Regions from separate parts of the Marinobacter sp. DSM 26671 genome, predicted to be linked through region 1. Evidence: predicted binding sites of a transcription regulator. Region 1 holds the regulator's gene; each other region holds the start of a gene.
What was found. Region 1 encodes FliA, which starts transcription of late flagellar genes. Its sites were predicted from a motif close to CTAAAGTTTNNNNNNNNNNNGCCGNTAA; they were not measured.

Region 1 (3,601 bases):
GTCTACGTCGTCCTGCCCCGAAACTACATCTTCACGCTCATCGGCCTTGATCTGGGGCCCGACGCCCTTCTCTGCAGACTCTTCTTTTTCTTCAATCTGGTGCACCGTGCCCGTGAGCTGGTCCACATGACTGGCCATCACCACCAGGCTGAGCATCTGCTCCTCAACCTCTTTCACCAGGGCGGTGACCTTCTGGATGACCTGACCTGTCAGATCCTGATAGTCCTGAGCCAGCAGGATTTCCGACAGGTTGCTGTACATGGTGTCGGCATCGGTTGCCATGCTGACAAAAAAACGATCAATCCGGCCGTACAGCTCGCGAAACTCAGCCGGCTGCATTTCCCGGCGACGCAGGCGCTGCCACTCATCACGCAACGCGGCGGCCTCGTCTCTGAGGGCATTGGCCACCGGCATGGTTTCCTCAACCAGGTCCATGGTCCGGTTGGCTGCTTCACCGGTCATCTGCACAACGTATTCGAGACGATCAGAGGCATCAGTCATCTTTGACAGTGCTTCCTGCTGCTCGGCGTTACGGGGATCAATCTGGAAGTTCCGGATTGCTTCGTGCAGGCTCCGCGTCAGCCGCCCTACCTCACGGTACAGACTCTGATCCCTGACCTCGCTGAGTTCATTGATCAGGGTCATGGCTTTGGCATAATCACCCGCATCAACACTCTCGGCCAGTTCCGCTGCCTGCCGCTGGAGCTTTTCCGTCACCTCCGGTTCAAGGCCCCGATGGTTCTTTTTGCTATCGCTCATGAGAGCCATCCGACCTCTGGTTACTGGATTCTTTCAAAGATTTTCTCAATCTTTTCCTTGAGCACGGCAGCGGTGAACGGCTTGACCACATACCCGTTTACGCCTGCCTGGGCAGCGGCAACGATCTGGTCGCGCTTGGCCTCAGCAGTTACCATCAATACCGGCAGGGTTTTCAGATTCTCGTCCGCCCGAACGGCCTTGAGCAGGTCGAAGCCTGACATGCCAGGCATGTTCCAGTCGGTCACCAGAAAATCGTATTTGCCGCTTTTGAGCATTGGCAGTGCCGTGTTGCCGTCGTCAGCTTCATCGGTGTTGGTGAAGCCAAGATCACGCAGCAGGTTCTTGATGATCCGTCGCATTGTGGAGAAGTCGTCCACAATGAGGATTTTCATGTTTTTGTCCAATGGGACCTCCAGTTAGTAACACCCGGAATTCGTTTGACCTTTGCGTTCAAAGTCTAGCAGGCCGCTGTTTTAACCGCTTATTGTCGGACCTTTGCTTCGGTTGTAAAGCATCGGTTACCAAAAACTACAGACCACCTCGTTGGCGACACAGACTGAACGCGGTCAGTTGTCCGATTCCTGACGCCAATCCGAGAGCCGCCCCCGAAGGCGCAGGGCTGCCTGGCTGTGAATCTGGCTTACCCTGCTCTCACTGACGCCGAGCACCGCGCCAATCTCCTTGAGGTTCAGTTCTTCCTGGTAGTAAAGGCTCAACACCAGCTTTTCCCGCTCCGGCAGGTCTTCAATCGCCTCAGCGAGGCTCCGCCGGAAGGCATCGGAGGACAAACCCTCAAGGGGATTATCCTGCGTCTCTGTCTGTTCTATCGGCAGCTCTCCGGATTCATTGAGCTCGTCGAGGCTAAAAAGTCGACCGCTGTTGGAATCGGAAAGGTAGGAGTGGTATTCGGGCAGCCCCATGCCCAGCTCTTCGGCCACTTCCTGATCGTGGGCTTCGCGGCCAAGTCGATCTTCAACGGCTTTGATGGCCTGGGAAATGCGACGGGCGTTGCGATGAACAGAACGTGGCACCCAGTCACCCTTGCGGATTTCGTCCACCATGGCGCCGCGAATACGGATACCGGCGTAAGTCTCGAAGGTAGCACCTTTGGTGGAGCTGTAACGCTGGGCGGCCTCGAGCAGACCAATCATGCCGGCCTGCATCAGGTCTTCAAGCTGGACGGACGCCGGCAGGCGAGCCATCAGGTGAAGGGCAATTTTCTTGACCAGCGGCGCGTGCTGCTCAATGAGCTGAGCCGGCTTCTGCGCACTTGACTGGTTATAGATTCCGAGGTTTTTCGCCAATGTCATGTATCCGGTTTTTTGTTTGACTGGATCCGATTCAGACTTCGACGAGCCGCTCCACAAAAAATTCCAGATGCCCGCGGGGAGAGGACGGCAACGGCCAGCTATCTACCTTGTCCGCCAGCGCCTTGATGGCCAGTGAAGCTTTCGCCCTGGGATAGGCGTCCAGCACCGCACGCTGCCGCTGAACCGCTTTCTTCACGGCCTCATCGTAGGGGACTATTCCTACGTATTGTAGTGCCACATCGAGGAAGCGCTCGGTGACCCGGGTCAGTTTTTCAAACAGATGCCGGCCTTCCTGCTCATTCCGGACCTGATTGGCAAGAATACGGAAGCGGTTGGTTCCATAATCACGGTTCATCAGCTTGATCAGGGCATAGGCATCGGTGATCGAGGTCGGCTCGTCGCAGACAACCAGCAGCAGCTCCTGCGACGCTCTCAGAAAACTGACCACTGACTCGGAAATACCGGCGGCGGTATCAACGATCAGGACATCGATCTGATCACCCAGTTCGCTGAACGCATTAATCAGCCCGGCATGTTCCATGGGGCTGAGCTGGGTCATTCGTTGGGTACCGGAAGAGGCGGGGACAATCTTGATGCCACCGGGACCATTCACCAGAACGTCCTTCAGATCACAGTCGCCCGCCAGAACATCCTGGAGGTTGCGATTGGCAGTGATGCCCAGCAAGACGTCGATATTGGCGAGCCCCAGATCGGCGTCGAGCAGCACCACTCTCCGGCCTTTCTGCGCCAGGGCGATTCCGAGGTTCACCGACACGTTACTCTTGCCGACACCACCCTTTCCGCCGGAAACTGCAATCACCTGTACCGGATGTGCTCTGCTCATACTGTTTTTGGTCTCTCGCCACGTTTCGCCGGCTTTGTCTCCGACGCCTGCTGTCAATCTGTCCGGTCTCAGGCGTGCTCTTTCAGGCCCTCTGCGACCGCTTGCTGTTGCTGGAGTGTTTTCAGCCGATCCACGGCCAACCGCACCAGCGGAACGGCTTCTGCGTGGTGCAGGTCTTCAGGAATCTTCTGGCCGTCTGTGTAATAGGCTACCGGCAGACCGGTTTCCATCACAAACCCGAGAGACTCGCCCAGCGTCAGGGCCTCGTCGATTTTGGTCATCACACAGCCCGCAAGATTTGCCATCTTATAGCAATGCCACACGGATTTCATGATGCGAGGCTGACTGGTTGCCGAGACCACCAGATGGGTTTTGATATTGTGATGGCTGCGAGCCAGTTCGGCCAGCTGTTCCTGGTAGCCTTTGTCCGCACTGGTCAGTCCGGCGGTATCAATCAGCACCAGATGACGGTCTGACAGTTCGTCCAGAATATCGTCCAGACTGTGACTTTCATCCACGACCCGAACCGGCACATTCAGGATCCGACCGAACACGAATAACTGCTCGTGCGCCGCCACCCGATAGCGATCCGTGGTAACCAGGGCCACGGAATCGGAGCCATGCTTGAGCACGTAACGAGCGGCGAGTTTTCCGATGGTGGTGGTTTTCCCGGACCCTGTCGGACCCA
Region 2 (3,601 bases), on a different contig from region 1:
ATGCATGATTAAGCGGTTTCGTTATCTCCGATGGCGCAGGCGTATTTGCGCTCATAGCGTTTGTCTGCCCATTTCCCGTAGATGCGCGAGGCAATCTGGAAGATACCTGGCCACAGCAGGGGTTTGAACAGAAAACCAAAGGGCGTGTGGGACCAGGCGCGAACATTTGCGGGCAGGCCGATGACCCATTCGCCGGTCCAGGTCATCAGGTGCAGGCGTCTGAGCAGAGCTTCGTGACTTGGCAGGTTGGCGCTGCCGTCGCGCTGTTCATGGATGTCTGCAAAGATCAGATTGCCACGCTGGAGTTTGCGCAGGGTGCGGATCTCTTTGGCGCAAAGTGGGCATTGTCCGTCGTAAAACAGGGTGTCATAACGGGGCTCCATCGAGTCCTCCAAGGGTCAGAATCTGTTTCCGGGCGTTCGCTTTGTGGTTTCCCAGCGTTTCCACGATTCCATTGAGCGCGGCTGGCAGTACCTCTGGCGCCGCCTGGCGGAACTGGTCGAGAAGCAAAATCTGAACGTGCAGATCCTGGAACCGGCCATAGAGCTCTTGCCGCTCCTTTAACGTTTTCAGGTTGCGCTTCCAGGTTTTTGCATCCAGTTCCATCAGGTAACGGATTCGTTTGAGTTGCTTGCGCAGCCGATGGGTATCTTCATCCGGTGAAGTATGCATCAGCTCGGCAGTGCGTTTATTGAACTCCTTGATACGACGTTCCACGGCCCTTCGGATGTCTTTCGGCCGGAGTGTTGCGGCCAATTTCTGAAACTTTCGCGAATCAATCAGATTGCGCCAGTGTTCCAGGCTGTCCTGGTAGCGCTTGCTTTTCAGTCGCTTTGCCAGCTTTTTATGATGGCTGGCGGCTTCGCGCTCGAACCAGATCTGCAAGGCTGCCCGAATTTCCGCGTCATCTGCGCAAAGTTCCGGCAGGTCCTGAAGAAACACGTGAAGGTCGCGCAGTGGGCCCGTTGCCCTTGCATGGCGCTTCAGGGTTTTAACCCCCTTGGCCAGCGACTTGTCACCAGTCACGTCCTGAACCGATTCGGCGATGGCCCGGCTGCGTCGAATCGCAATCCGGTACTGGTGCAGAAATTCGTCATCCAGGCCAAGGGCGACGCCCCGTTCCAGTTGCCTTAGCCGATCAAATTGATGGTGAAGGGCCTTGGGAATGTCCCTTGCAGGATCGTCCCCCGCGGTTCTGGCTGTCTTTTTAAGCTTTCGTTCGCAGTGGGCGTAGCTGTAATCCTGTGGCGTTATCAGAGTCACCAGTTTGCCCTTGCCGCGACCAATCTGGCGCCAGTGTTTGATCGAAAGCCGGATGTGAATAACGCTGGCGGTGGGTAGCTGTTCCGGGGGCTGCTTCAGGAGGGACTGGGCAAGTTCCAGTAACGCCGGGTTGTGGCCGACCAGGGTAATCTGTGGAGCTTCTGCCTGCTCTTCGAGCCATGCGAGTAGTCGCCGATAGTCAAAGGTATACAGCTCACTCAGGGTGTGGCAGCGCTCGGCTGCAACTGTGTCGGGCAGTATGCCTTGCAGTGTCGCGACGGCCCGCTTGGCGTTGCTGCTGTATACATCGCCTTCGAACGCGCCGACAGATTTCAGGGTATTTCCCAATGGGGCCAGTTGGCTGATGCCCCGCGCATTGAGGGGGCGTTCCCGGTCAGAAAGTGATTCGTCGGCCCAGCTGGACTTGGCGTGGCGTACCAGAAACAGGTGCTTCATTGGCCTACCTTCGTAGTGGTCCTTTAGTCTGATTCCCGCTCAAGACAATCGGGTTACTGCCGTTACTGTACCTAGCTGAAAATAATGGTGGAAGGTTTGTCCGATGGCAGGCGGCTCGGCGAATCAGTGCGCCTGCTGAAACCTGCCTTAACAAACTGGAACAGATCACGCCAAGTGGTCCGTGGATAATCCTCACCAACGGAAATTCCCTGGAGAGTTCGGAAAAATGAATGTCTTGAGTAAAGTGAAAATACGCTCGCGCTTGCTGGTGGCAGTACTTGTGCCGGTACTCGTCACGGCGGCAACATTGGCGTGGATCACCGCCAGTCAGATTCAGGCCAATGGTGAAGATGAGCTCAAGCGTCTTGAGAACAGCCTCCTGGAAGCACGGAAGGCTGGTTTACAGAATCTCATTGATGCCGCAGAGGCCGTGGTTCTGGAGGCCAAGAATGACCCATCGATGACGGAGGCGGAAGCGAAGGAGGCGGCAGCGGCGCGCCTGCGCTCGATCCGTTTTGATGAGACGAACTACGTGTTCGCCTATACCAGGGATGTATACAACCTGGCCTATGCCCCGGACCCTTCCAAAGAAGGACCGACCAAGAATCCGGTTGTCAGGGGGTTGGTGGCCGATCTGTTCGTCGCTGCCCGCGGTGAGGGCTTCTACGGCTATGACTGGATGAACCCTGCCTCCGGCAATGAAGAACCCAAGATGTCCTATTCCACCATTATCCCGGACTGGGACTGGATGATCGGTGCTGGTGTCTACATTACCGATATTGACCGGCAGGTCGCTGCTGCTCGCGAGGACATTGAAGCGGGCATGGCGGAGGCCCTGGGCTTTATCCTTCTGGTGACGGTTGTGGTTGTCGTAATCGCTCTGGTGATCGGCGTATTCGTTGGCCGTAGCGTGACCCGGCCGCTGAAGAACGTCAGCAACATGATGCAGGAAATTGCTGATGGTGAGGGCGATCTCCGCCAGCGGTTGCCGGATGAGGGTACCGACGAGCTGGCCGAGCTCGGTCGTCGTTTCAATGCCTTTGTCGTCAAGATCCAGGACACCATGCGAGAAGTCGGCGCCACCACGGATCAGGTGGCGTCCGCGGCGGAAGAGCTCAGCCGGGTCGCGAATGAAACCCGGGCCTCGGTTCAGGAACAGGGCTCCGAGACTGACCAGATTGCCTCTGCGATCAATGAAATGGCCGCGACCATCCAGCAGATTTCCGGCAATGCCAATGAGGTTGAGAGCTCGGCCTCGGACGCCGACCGCATGGCCCGTGAGGGTGGTGAAACCATTAGCAGTGCCCAGGGCGCGGTGAACAAGCTGTCCGAGGAGATCGAGGACACGGCCCGCAGTATCAACGCCCTTGCGGAAAAATCCGATGAGATCCAGCAGGTACTGGATGTCATCCATGCGGTAACTGAACAGACCAACCTGCTGGCTCTCAATGCCGCGATTGAGGCAGCCCGGGCCGGCGAGCATGGTCGTGGGTTCTCGGTGGTTGCTGATGAAGTACGCCAGCTTGCAAAACGCAGCGCCGAGTCCGCTGATCAGATTCGTACCATGATTGACGGCTTTGTGACTGAATCCAAGGCATCGGTGGAGCGGATGAACAAATCACGCAACCGTTCAACGGAAACGGTCGAAAGGATCAATCATGCAACCAGCGCGCTGCGAACCATCGAGACCTCGATTGGTAAGATTCATGATCAGGTAACCCAGATTGCAACAGCCTCGGAGCAACAAAGCCAGGTTGCCGAAGAGATCAACCAGAACGTCGTGCGGATCGTTGATGCTGCCCAGCGCAGTGATACCGGCGTCACCCAGACCAACGAAGCCAGCCACGAACTGGCGCGCCTGGGTGAGAGCCTTCGGGATCTG
Region 3 (3,601 bases), on a different contig from region 1:
GCTGCTCAGCTCGGCACTGGCTTCACCCTATTTGGTCGTACTGGCACAGAAAGAATCCGACATTGGCTGGATGTTGGGCGTTTTCCTGCTGGCCAGCAGCCTCGCCAGCTCGCTCAGTGCCAGCTTCTGGGGCTGGGCTGCAGACACCTCCAGTCGGAGAGTCATGATCCGTGGGGCGGCAATGGCCAGCGGTGTGTGCCTGATCGTCGGCTTCACCGCGCTGTTTATCGGGACGGAAATCGGCAGCGTCTGGTTTTACCCGATTGCGTTTTTCGTACTGAGCATTGCCCATGCGGGCGTCAGGCTGGGGCGTAAAACCTATCTGGTGGACATGGCAGGGGGCAACAAGCGTACCGATTACACGGCGGTGAGCAACACGGTCATCGGTGTTCTGCTGCTTGTTACCGGCGGCCTCACCGCCCTCGTGTCAATGATCTCAGAAGTGGCGGTCATCATCGTTCTGGGCCTGATGGGGCTGGCTGGGATGTTCAGTGCCATGGGGCTGAAGGAAGTGACCGAAGACTGATAACGGTCGCCCGTTCAGGAGGGCGCCTTGCCGTCATTCAGGGCCAGAGCCCCTTTCACGATCCGGTAGATGATCCAGATAGAAATACCAAGGAGAATAAACCATCCGATGATGATCGGCGTGGTCACTATGCCAATCACGGTCCAGAGCAGGCCGATCCAGAAGGTGCGAATCTGCCAGCGGAAGTGCCGCTCCACCCAGGTATTACGGACGTCGTCCAGTTTGACGTAATTGATGATCACGCCCACCAGACCGGTAATGCCTCCTACGAAAAACGACAGCGCCTGAAGGATGTAGACCACCACCGCCAGGTTACGCGCCGGATCACTTCGGCGGGAGGCGGGGTCCGTGTCGGCAGGAATAAACTCCGGTTCAGCCAAGACAAGTCTCCTATTGATCTATTAATCGGAGTCTACCACAGCCCCCGTGGCCGAAAATCCCGCCGCGGTCAGTGATTGTCCGGACGGTAGCCCAGGCGGAAACCGCCCCAATGCTTGCCATTCACATAAATAGGTACGGAGAGATCATGCATGATTTCGCCGGTATCCCTGCGATAGGTTTGCAAAAGCATGTTCTCGGTGTGCGTGCCACAACGAATGCCCGTTCGGTCGTTGAACAGCCGCTTGCTCCGGCTCTTGACCAGATCCACCTTCGGATCTCCGGTCGGTGCGTGGGCGAAATCCCTGTTGTGGGTCGGTACATACCCGTCAGGCGCAGCGGCTATGGCAAAGACAATGGCCTCATGGGCGTTTTTCACCTGCTCCTGGATGGTCGGCAGGTATTGATCGGTAAATTTGTCAAAGCTGCTTGAGTACTTTGGCGGGTGCGTGTTCGGGATGGGAGTCCGGCTCTTGTCGAACAGCGCGCTTTCTGAGAGCTTGCCATCCCGGATTGCCTGCTCGAACATCTGGCCGATCTGGTCAGCGCCCGCTCTGGCCTGATCGAAGAACGGCCGGTGATAACTGGCTTCGCTGTTCAGGGCAAATGAAGCATTGGCTTTTTCCGCAAGCTCCATCAAAGTAGCAGCCTGCTCCGCCAGCGAGGAAACGCTGGTATCGCTCTCGGAAATCTGGTCACGCACCGTTTCAATGGCGGAGAACACCTGGGCCAGACTCTGCTCGTTGTTCTGATCTATTTCGGCTATCCGGGCAACCTGCTGCTGGACCCGATCAGATTGTTCGCTGATCTGTTCCAGACGCTCACCCACGCTTTCCACAGACGTCAGGCCCTCCTCAATGCTGCGGGCAAGATCTTCAATGCGGGATACAATCAGTGTGGTATCGGACCGTATTTCCTCGAGGGTTTCCGCCACTTCACCGGTCGCCTGGGCCGTGCGGCCCGCCAGCTGACGCACCTCATCCGCCACCACGGCAAATCCGCGACCCTGATCACCCGCACGGGCGGCCTCAATGGCCGCATTGAGTGCAAGCAGATTGGTTTGCTCGGCAATACCCTGAATGGTGGCGGTCACGCCCTGGATCTTGTTGGATTTCTCGTTCAGCTCCTGGATCAGCCGGAGATTCTCACCGGACTGCTGGTGTACCGCGCGCACACTATCGATGGCCGAGACCAGCGCTTCGCGCCCCTCGGTACTGACCTGCTTATTCTGGAGAGCCATGGTGGCGGCATCGGTCGCCTGCTCGGAGGATTCCCGCACGGTCTCGGTAATCTGGCCCGCGTAATCGGCCATCTGGGCGGTTTCTTCAACCTGACGGTCCAGCCGGATCTTGAGCTGGTCTGCGGCAAAGGAGACCTGGGCGGCGGAAATAGCGTTCCTGTCAGCGCTTCCGGAGAGGGTTTCCACCAGAGCCCGCCCGGCTTTCGCATCGGAAAGCAGCTGCCGGCAATGGGCCCGGAGCGGATGATCTTCTGCCAGGGTGCCCTTATCCAGAGCCCTGAGACCGCGTTCGGCAGGCTCCAGCACCCGGATGACCAGAAAGCCGGCGGCGGCTGCAAGGCCAACCACCAGTCCAACCAGTATTGATGCCGGTTCAAGGCCTAGCAAAGGCGCCACCACTGCACTGATGACCGCAAGAACAACAGCACTCACCACCCCCAATATTATTGAAGCCCGATCCAGCAACCCCATAGGAACCTCTTCTTTATCGTTGCTTCTACCAATATTTTGTTATTTAAGGCCATCATGGAGACTAATAAATTGATATGAGTTTATAACTCATACTTTAGTGTATGTAACTGGCTTATCGGCAGGAAAAGGGGTTTCTGAAACAAAAAACCGCAAACCCGACTCACTCTGTTACCAAGTGGGCAGGGCTTGCGGTGTTTAGCGCGTTTTTAGCTATTAATCCCGGGATTTATCGCACAGCCAGGTTGGCAGCCCCGCTGATATCCGAGGCATAATCCATTATGTGATAGATCATGTTCTGCTCGTTGGTGCCCGTTACCAGATGGGCACCCGGCCCCCTGGCATAAATGCCCACATCCTCACCGGCATGTGTCTCGCTGCCCAGTGGCACCAATGACTCCTGGTGGAAGCCCGGCGTGGTGGTGTCAACGTTGGTCAGGTCCTTTCGGCCGGCGTTGATGGGGTCGCCATAGGTACGGTCCGCATCGGTCTCGCTTCCATAGTCGCGCATGCCGAGGCCATTGGCATACCCCAGGGTGGTGTATGGCAGATCATCCGACGCCAGTTCAGGCTGCTCCGCCCCAATGCTCACCACCTTACCGAGAATGGGGTTGCCGCGCTTGGGATAACCGGCCATCGTGAACACATGGCTGTGATCAGCGGTGACAATAATCAGGGTATCCTCCGGGTTGGTTTGATCCGCGGCCACTTTTACGGCTTCGGCCAGTTCAATGGTATCGGTTAAGGCGCCATTGGCACTGCCGGCGTGGTGGGCGTGGTCAACGCGGCCCGCTTCGACGGTCAGGAAAAACCCGTCCGGATCGTTATCCAGAATGTCGATGGCCTTGGCAGTCATCTCACTCAGTGACGGCTCACCGGCAACATCGTTGCCACGGTCAGCCTCGTACTGCATGTGCGACTCGTTGAACAGGCCGAACAACCTGGACGTGGTTGCGGCGTTGACGCTGTCGAAACCGGCCTTGTCATAC
Region 4 (3,601 bases), on a different contig from region 1:
ACCCACGCAATCCAAGGACCGAGCTCGCGTAAACCTCGGCCCAGACTCGCTTTTCCATGTCCGATTTTTCGGACGCAATTGTCCGGTAAATCCAACACATTCAGCCCAGCACGCCGCCAACTGTCCAGTACACCGGACACATCACGCTAAAAACGGGAAACCAAACCCTCCATATCATTAAAAAACCCTTATTTTCAGTGAGTTGGCCAACTGGCACGGTTTCTGTATTCAAGCCGGTAACAATTATAAAAACTGCCTGAAGAACAAATCGCTAAGTATTCGGTTTTTCAACCTTGCTCGGACAATAATAAGGAACATCTATGCGTTTACTCTTCCTGGCTCTTTTGGTGGTCAGCCCCCTGTGCTTTGGCAAAACCGTCGTCATCATCCAGAGTTACCACCTCGAGTACAAATGGGACGCGGACTATATCGATGCGGTCCGCTCCGTACTCGGTCAGGATCACGACCTTCACGTGTTCGAACTCGACACCAAGCGCCTGTCGAAACCGGAATGGCCACAGAAAGTGGCTGAAATCCAGAGCAAAATTCCAAACGTTAATCCCGACGTTGCCATTCTGGGTGATGACAACGCCTTTACGTTGATGGCTGACCACCTCGTCGCCCAAAAGATTCCCGTGGTCTTTCTTGGTGTGAATGGTGGCCCCGTTCAGCACCCTACCCTTGAACACCCGCTGGTCACTGGCATCCTCGAACGCCCGTTCTTCTCCGAGAGTATCCGTCACCTGAGAAAGATACTCCGGCAGAAAGAGCGTTTCCTGGTTCTGATGGATGACTCACCTACCATGCGTAATGCGGTGAACGAATACTTTGGTGACAAGCGCCAGGCCACGATCTATGGTTCCGAACTGGACATCGTTCTGACCAACGACAGGGACACTTGGTTGGACACGGTCGTAAATGCCCACGAACGTTATGATGCTGTTGTGCTGGGCACCCACCACACCATCCGTGACAGAGATGGCGAGTACGTCATACCCCATGATCTGCTGAAGGAAGCATTTTATCGGGCTCAGCTCCCACTGTTTTCATTCTGGGATATCTTTGTTGGCGAAGAACAAAGCATCGGCGGATTCACTATCTCGGCCAAACAAGAGGGGCTCACCGCAGCCAGGCTGGCCTCGTTGATCCTCAATGGCATGAGACCCGATCAGATACCGCAGCTTAAATCCCTAAGTGGGCATTACGTGTACAGTGCGAGCGGCCTTGAACACTGGAATCTTGATCTCTCCCCCATGATTGCGAGCCAGGCCAACTTTGTCGAGTAACCGGGGCGCCGCTCAACCAGAGACGGCTGCGCCCAAATGAAACACCGGCCTTAAGGCTTCAGGTTTCAGTGGCGCTGCCGATAATCACTAAAACAACTTACTGAAGGATGACGTTTTGGCTTCCTCTGTCCTCTCATCTATAGAGCGTAAACTGGGTGTCCCAGGGAAACTGTTGATTGCGCCGGTATTCATTCTTTTGCTCTTTGCCTCGGTAACTTTTTTCAGTGTTTATGAATTCCAGGAACTAGACCGTCGAATGAACACCGTCGCCAGGGACTTGGCACCGGACACCTCTATTGGGACCGAATCGGTCATCAGCGTCTATCGGATGCGCCTGCGTGTTTTCGACTATTTCACCACTGGCGATGAAGAAACCCTTGCCCACTTCGGCGAGCTAGAAGCCGAGTTCAATGAGGTGATGGCGAGAGCGCAGGAGAACATCCAGGACCCTGATGCGGCCAAACTGGTGGATCGGATCAAGACCACCACCGATGAATACATCAAGGCATTCCAGAACGAGCTGGTTCCGGCCAAACGCCAGGTCCTGAAAATTATCAAGGATGAGCTGGACGTATACGGTCCAAATGCCACCAAGGCATTGCGGATGGCCCTTAACGGGGTTGCCAACCGGGAACCCGAAAGCGATTTGAGGGCCGGCCTCGAGCAACTGCTGAACGATGCCATGGTCATGCAATTGACCGCCCAACGCTACCTGACCAACGGTGATGAGGATTCCCGCAAGGCTCTCGGTTGGGCCATAGAAGACCTGACCGATGCACTGGAGCTGCTGCAACCTGAAAATGGCCCGGACTTTGTGCAGGTCTACATGCAAACCGTTGTCGAAGAGCTGGCAAACTATCAGGCTGCAGTTCAGAGAATGGTGGAACAGCAGAATATCGTCGTCAGCGTCAAGGCAGACCGACTCGATGTACTCGGGCCCGAAATCGCCCGCATGGCGCGCGAGTTGGAGGCCAGTATTTTCGCGTCTCTCGAGATGGAAGCGGATGAGGCAACGGCTGCCACTGATCTTGCACTCAAATTCACGCTCATCGCTTTTGTTGCTTCTGCGGTTCTCGGATTGATCGTTGCGGTATTGATGAGTCGCTTGATGGGCTCAAGCGTGAAGCGTGCGAAAACAGAAATTCTGGGCTACCTCGACGACATCGCCAACAATAACGGCGACTTGTCCACCAGGCTGACCCCGGGTCGCCCAGACGAAATCGGTGACTTCATCGACGCAGTCAACACCTTCCTGCAAACGCTTGAGGAAACGATTTCCCGAATTGTGACGGCGTCTCGCCAACTGACCGGCGAGTCCGAATCACTTTCCGGTATCACGGAGCGCACAACTGCCAATTCGGAGCAACAGCGCGACCAGATCACGCAGGTGTCTGCCGCCATGCAGGAAATGGTGTCCACCTCCGAAGAGATCGCCTCGAACACCAGTGAAACGGACGAATCGGCCCGTAAGGCCTCATCGCTTGCGGATTCCGGACAGGAAACCGTTGGCTCTGCGATTCGGGCGGTTACCAACTTGGCCAATCAGGTTGAGAAGGGGTCTACACGGATCCAACAGCTGGAGAACGAATCGGCCGAAATCGGCAATGTGCTGGCTGTTATCCAGAGCATTGCTGAGCAAACGAACCTTCTGGCGCTCAATGCCGCCATTGAGGCGGCTCGAGCCGGTGACGCCGGGCGGGGTTTTGCCGTGGTTGCCGATGAAGTTCGGGGATTGGCCAAGCGCGTTCAGGAATCAACCGTTGATATCGAGCGGATTGTGTCCCAGCTCCAGAGTGGCGCGGCCGGCGCAGTAGTGGACATGAGCAAGGCCAAGCAGATGGCTGAAGAGGCCAGCGAGGAGGCAAGCAAATCGGGCGAGGCTTTGACGGACATTCTCGCGGCGGTAAACAGCATTGTTGAAATGACCACCCAGATTGCGAGTGCCACCGAGCAGCAGAGAGCGACCGCCGCGGAGATGACCCAGAATGTGGAAATAAGCAGTGGCGCAATTGAGGAACTGGCCGGAGACATTTCCCAGGTGAATCACTCAAGCCGCTCTCTGGCGAACATGGCTGATGAATTGAATACGCTCGTGCGACGCTTCAGGGCCAGTGAATCCTGAACACACAATGGTTGCAGATGTTAACCAATTCACGAGAGCGCAGATGATTACCTGATACCTTTGGGTTTCAAGTTACACAATGTAACTGGAAACGGACTGCCCGGAGGTATCCCGCCATGACGCGCTCTCAATCACCCAGGAAGCAAGGCGCTCGCGGCCCTGTCATTGCCATGCTGACAGCGGCTGCCTGCCT

Region 2: a site for FliA is predicted at 1,758-1,785, ahead of BM035_RS08760 (methyl-accepting chemotaxis protein). Genes of this name have one in related genera too.
Region 3: a site for FliA is predicted at 2,728-2,755, ahead of BM035_RS08120 (methyl-accepting chemotaxis protein). Genes of this name have one in related genera too.
Region 4: a site for FliA is predicted at 1,343-1,370, ahead of BM035_RS14245 (methyl-accepting chemotaxis protein). Genes of this name have one in related genera too.

The regions. Positions count from the first base shown of each region.
Region 1 covers NZ_FONF01000017.1:66,068-69,668, forward strand. The annotation lists gene BM035_RS16680 (protein phosphatase CheZ) at 1-759, opposite strand, end outside; gene cheY (chemotaxis response regulator CheY) at 780-1,163, opposite strand; gene BM035_RS16690 (RNA polymerase sigma factor FliA) at 1,326-2,069, opposite strand; gene BM035_RS16695 (MinD/ParA family protein) at 2,101-2,913, opposite strand; gene flhF (flagellar biosynthesis protein FlhF) at 2,982-3,601, opposite strand, start outside.
Region 2 covers NZ_FONF01000006.1:122,443-126,043, reverse strand. The annotation lists gene BM035_RS08770 (thiol-disulfide oxidoreductase DCC family protein) at 9-383, opposite strand; gene BM035_RS08765 (CHAD domain-containing protein) at 367-1,719, opposite strand; gene BM035_RS08760 (methyl-accepting chemotaxis protein) at 1,946-3,601, shown strand, end outside.
Region 3 covers NZ_FONF01000005.1:288,811-292,411, forward strand. The annotation lists gene BM035_RS08110 (MFS transporter) at 1-526, shown strand, start outside; gene BM035_RS08115 (DUF4870 family protein) at 541-906, opposite strand; gene BM035_RS08120 (methyl-accepting chemotaxis protein) at 975-2,615, opposite strand; partial or broken gene BM035_RS08125 (alkaline phosphatase) at 2,842-3,601, opposite strand, start outside.
Region 4 covers NZ_FONF01000012.1:111,081-114,681, reverse strand. The annotation lists gene BM035_RS14255 (protein kinase domain-containing protein) at 1-32, shown strand, start outside; gene BM035_RS14250 (ABC transporter substrate-binding protein) at 321-1,286, shown strand; gene BM035_RS14245 (methyl-accepting chemotaxis protein) at 1,543-3,408, shown strand; gene BM035_RS14240 (peptidoglycan-binding domain-containing protein) at 3,525-3,601, shown strand, end outside.